Regions from separate parts of the Gilliamella sp. ESL0405 genome, predicted to be linked through region 1. Evidence: riboswitches for the same ligand, from Rfam matches in the RefSeq annotation. Region 1 holds a riboswitch; the other holds the start of a gene.
What was found. A riboswitch is a leader RNA that binds a small molecule or an ion and turns the genes downstream of it on or off. The one in region 1 is predicted to bind preQ1.
Positions count from the first base shown of each region.

Region 2: it holds a riboswitch for preQ1, as region 1 does, so the genes downstream of both, queD (6-carboxytetrahydropterin synthase QueD) here and queF (preQ(1) synthase) in region 1, are expected to answer to the same signal.

Region 1 covers NZ_CP048265.1:1,816,057-1,818,541, reverse strand. Annotated here, with positions in the region: gene coaA (type I pantothenate kinase) at 1-913, shown strand, start outside; gene GYM74_RS07910 (DUF1090 domain-containing protein) at 931-1,368, shown strand; PreQ1 riboswitch class I at 1,625-1,669, shown strand; gene queF (preQ(1) synthase) at 1,672-2,145, shown strand; gene queC (7-cyano-7-deazaguanine synthase QueC) at 2,173-2,485, shown strand, end outside.
Region 2 covers NZ_CP048265.1:1,714,636-1,717,120, reverse strand. Annotated here, with positions in the region: gene GYM74_RS07545 (7-carboxy-7-deazaguanine synthase QueE) at 124-738, opposite strand; gene queD (6-carboxytetrahydropterin synthase QueD) at 741-1,163, opposite strand; PreQ1 riboswitch class I at 1,167-1,212, opposite strand; gene clpB (ATP-dependent chaperone ClpB) at 1,498-2,485, shown strand, end outside.

The sequences.
Region 1 (2,485 bases):
TATGCAATTTAGCCGTCAAGAGTGGGCAAGCTTGCGTAATGCGGTACCAATGACTTTAAGCTCAACCGAGCTAAGCTCCTTACAAGGGATTAATGAAGATCTATCTATGGATGAAGTAAGTGAAATCTATTTACCTTTATCCAGATTGCTCAATTATTATATTAACAACTGTTTTAGTCGACAGGCAGTATTGGCCAAATTTTTAGGTAAAAGCCAAAAAATACCTTATGTCATTAGCATTGCCGGTAGTGTAGCTGTAGGGAAAAGTACCACAGCGCGCGTATTACAAGCGCTGTTAACACGTTGGCCTGAACATCGAAAAGTGGCATTAGTGACTACTGATGGATTTTTATATCCCAATAAATATCTCGAAGAACGAGGTATTATGAATAAAAAAGGCTTTCCGCAATCGTATGATATTAAAAAGCTGATCAACTTTGTGGCCGATGTAAAATCCGGTCAAGCGAAAGTTAAAGCGCCGGTTTATTCACATTTAGTTTACGATATTGTTGAAAACGAAGAGATTATTGTTGATAGCCCAGATATTCTTATTTTAGAAGGTTTAAACGTGTTACAAGGCACCATTAACTATCCGCAAGCGAATAATCGGGTATTTGTTTCTGATTATGTGGATTTTTCGATTTATGTCGATGCGGAGTTGTCGCTTTTACATGATTGGTATGTCAATCGTTTTTTAAAATTCAGAGCAGGGGCATTTAGTGATCCTAACTCTTATTTTAATCACTATTCTCAGCTCCCGGAACAAGAAGCGATTAATATCGCCAACCGGCTTTGGCACGAGATTAATGAATTAAATTTAATTGAAAATATTTTACCGACTCGTGAAAGAGCCAGTTTAATTTTAACAAAAGGTAAGAATCACCAAGTGGATTGTGTGCAGTTAAGAAAATAAACTTAAGAGGAAACATTATGAAATCAATAATTAAGTCGTCTGTAAGTAAGTTTACACTGCTTTCATTTTTAACAACACTTACCCTAGGTGTTTGTGCAGCAAACGTTGATGATCATCAAGGGCAGACTTGTGCCGGCAAAAAAGAGGCGATTGAAGCGCAAATTGCTGAGGCACAAAAAACCGCTAATCTTGAGCGTGTTCAAGGATTAGAAAAAGCATTATTAAATGTCAAAATGCATTGTAATGATGATAGTTTAGAGGCCGAATATAAAAAAGATATTAATGAAAAAACTGAAAAAGTTGCCGAACGACAAAAAGATTTAGCTGAAGCAAAACTCAAAGGCGATGAGCAAAAAATTGCCCAAAAAACCTCGAAATTAAATGATGCTGAAAAAGAGTTAGCGCAAGCTAAAGACAAATTAGACAATTTTTACAAAGAACTGAAATCGAAATAAACGCTATTTTTGCAAGCTTTAATCTCTATTATCCGACAAATTAGTCATCCTAAGCAGAATAACGGTGTGAGTTATTTTGCTTAAGATGACAACTCATTAACTTAATACGCATTGATATTGAATAAGCAAAATGACGGCGTTTTCTATGTAAATCCAGTGTCATTTAAATACTGTGTAATTTGCCTTCACACCGTTATAGTTAGTTATTCACAAGCAGGCTGGACTTTTAGAACAAAAAAAGGTAAGGTGTGCGCCTTATCACGTGGTTCGTAAACCTCCCACGCAAAAAAACTAAGGAAAATTATGAGTAACGTTACACTACTAGGCGATCAGTCTGTTCGCTATCCAACTACCTATTGTCCGGAAATTCTCGAAACGTTTGACAATAAACATCCCGGTAATGACTATTTTGTTAAATTTAATTGCCCGGAATTTACCAGCCTTTGTCCTATCACAGGTCAACCTGATTTTGCGACGATTTATATTTCGTATGTGCCGAATATTAAAATGGTCGAAAGTAAATCACTTAAGCTCTATTTATTCAGCTTCCGTAATCATGGTGATTATCATGAAGATTGTATTAATATCATCATGAAAGATTTGATTAAATTAATGGATCCAAAATACATTGAAGTCTGGGGTAAATTTACACCTCGTGGCGGTATTTCTATCGATCCATATGCAAATTACGGTAAACCCGGCACTAACTGGGAACAAATTGCGCTTAATCGTTTAGCTAATCACGATCTTTATCCTGAAAAAGTCGATAATCGTTAATCTCATCATCCTAACAGGAAATTTTTAATGCAACATCGTAAAGCACTTGTGATATTTTCTGGTGGGCAAGATTCGACCACTTGCCTACTGCAAGCAATTGCTGATTATGGGCGTGAAAACGTTGAAACAATCAGCTTTCAATATGGTCAACGACATGCCATTGAGCTTGAAAAAGCCAAATGGATTGCTGACGATCTTGGTGTAAAGCAAACCGTCATTGACACTTCAGTGATTAAACAAACGACCAATAATGCCTTGATTGATGACTCGCAAGAGATTAAATCAGCTCAAGAAGGGAATTATCCTAATACCTTTGTTGACGGGCGTAATATGCTATTTT
Region 2 (2,485 bases), 100 kb from region 1:
GGCGCTTGAAAGATTAATTTAAATCCGCTTCAAATAATAAAAACAAGATATGCCTCTTAGCTATTGCCGAACATGTTTTTTAGTTGTCAGATAAAGCGTGCGACTGAATAGGCTTTAATGCAATTATTCGATGCCGGCAAATTTATGAGTCTGCAAACTTAACAGCCATTTATTATTTTCGCGACCCTCATTAATTTTGCCTAACAAGGTAATAGTGTCATGCATATTCATCACGCCATTATTTTCACAAGGGGAAAGATAATAGCGTTTTGCATCAATTTGCTTTTCAATATATTGGCAAAATGGTAGAAAATCGGGGTGATTTTCGACAACAATTCGCACTTCATCGGCGAGCGGTTGGGCGATTTTTTGATAGCGAGATTGATAGCAAAATTTAGGGCTTAGTGCGATATAGTCAATCAGCAGATCGACTTTGCCCAGACCATTACTCTCAATGGCAATAAAATAACCGGCTTGTTTGAGTGACAAGAGCAGCTCCGGCAACGCTTTAACCATAGTTGGCTCACCGCCGGTGATAATAATATTTTTGCTTTGATACTGCTTAAGCGTTGCTAATAGCTGCGTTAAGGTAAATCGGCTAAATCGGCGAAAATCGGTATCACACCATGCACAATTTAAATTACAACCGGCAAAGCGAATAAAAATTGCCGGCATACCAGTATTGTAACCTTCGCCCTGTAAAGATTCGAAGATTTCAACAATGCGAAATTCAGTCATTTTTAGCTCCGGCGGTACTCGCAGTAAGATGTCGGGGTTTCCCAAAGTTTGATCATCGAAACGGGTAGATATTGCGCTAAGCAATCGAAGATGTATTGACACATTCCTTCAGCAGTTGTACGGCAAGGAAAGGCAAAAATTTTACGATCCATCTGCTTTAATAAATCGGCAATCCGGCACTCGTTAGCGTTATTTTGGTTGTATAAATAAGCATGATCGAGCGGATCAACAATATGTTGTTTAACAATTGCTTTTAAATCAGCGTAATCCATGACCATATCAGCACTTGAGCCGCTGGTAATAAGTTCACCACTGATCTCAACTAATAAGCGATAGGTATGACCGTGCAGGTTATGACATTTTTTATTATGCCCGTCTAACATATGACAAGCATCAAATTGAAACTCTTTAGCTATTTTGAACATGATATTATCCTAGTTTTTTTACGTGGGATGGGTTACGAACCACGGTTAGATGACCTAACAAAACGAGCGGCTAATATAATCGATAAACGTTGATTTGTCATCTTTCAATTGTCATTTAATGATAGTTTAAGTAAACTGATGCGGTGATTTTCATCACGTTTTCTAATACAAGGTTAACTGTGTCTTATTTGCGTTGTTTTGTTGTATAAATTCTGTAAAAAAATATTCTCAATCAGCTCTTGAAATTTCATCTTCCACACTCATTTAGTGATCATGCAAATGGATTGAATGCTTCGCCATTTGATCCAAATCTATTGCACAGGAGATAAATAATATGAGGTTAGACAAACTCACAAATAAATTTCAACAAGCTTTAGCTGATGCGCAGTCTTTAGCATTAGGTAAAGATAATCAATATATCGAGCCTGTTCATGTACTTTCCGCCATGCTCAATCAAGAAGGCAGTAGTGTTAAACCATTATTAGCTTCGGCTGGCGCTAATATCGCTCTATTACAACAAGAATTAACTCAAGCGATTGATCGTTTGCCGCAAGTACAAGGTGCCGGCGGTGATGTGATACCTTCACAAGATTTTATTCGAGTACTAAATCTTTGTGACAAATTATCGCAAAAAAATGGCGATAGTTATATCTCATCTGAACTATTTATTTTAGCCGCTTTAGAAGATAAAGGCAGTTTAAGTGACATACTTAAACGTAGTGGCGTGACGAAAGATAAATTTAATCAGGCGGTAAATCAAGTAAGAGGTAATGATAACGTGAACGATCCTAATGCAGAAGATCAACGTGGTGCGTTGAAAAAATATACTATCGATTTAACCGAACGTGCTGAACAAGGCAAACTCGATCCGGTTATTGGTCGTGATGAAGAGATTCGCCGTACTATACAAGTATTGCAACGTCGTACCAAAAATAACCCGGTACTTATTGGTGAGCCGGGGGTCGGTAAAACCGCTATCGTTGAAGGTTTAGCACAGCGTATTGTTAATCGTGAAGTACCGGAAGGGTTACGTAACAAACGTGTTTTATCATTAGATATGGGTGCTTTGATTGCCGGCGCTAAATATCGTGGTGAATTTGAAGAGCGTCTTAAAGCAGTACTTAAAGATATCGCCAAAGAAGAAGGCCGTATCATTCTATTTATTGATGAGATTCATACCATGGTTGGGGCAGGCAAAAGTGATGGTGCGATGGATGCCGGTAATATGTTAAAACCCGCATTGGCTCGTGGTGAATTGCACTGCGTGGGCGCAACCACTCTTGATGAATATCGTCAATATATTGAGAAAGATCCTGCGTTAG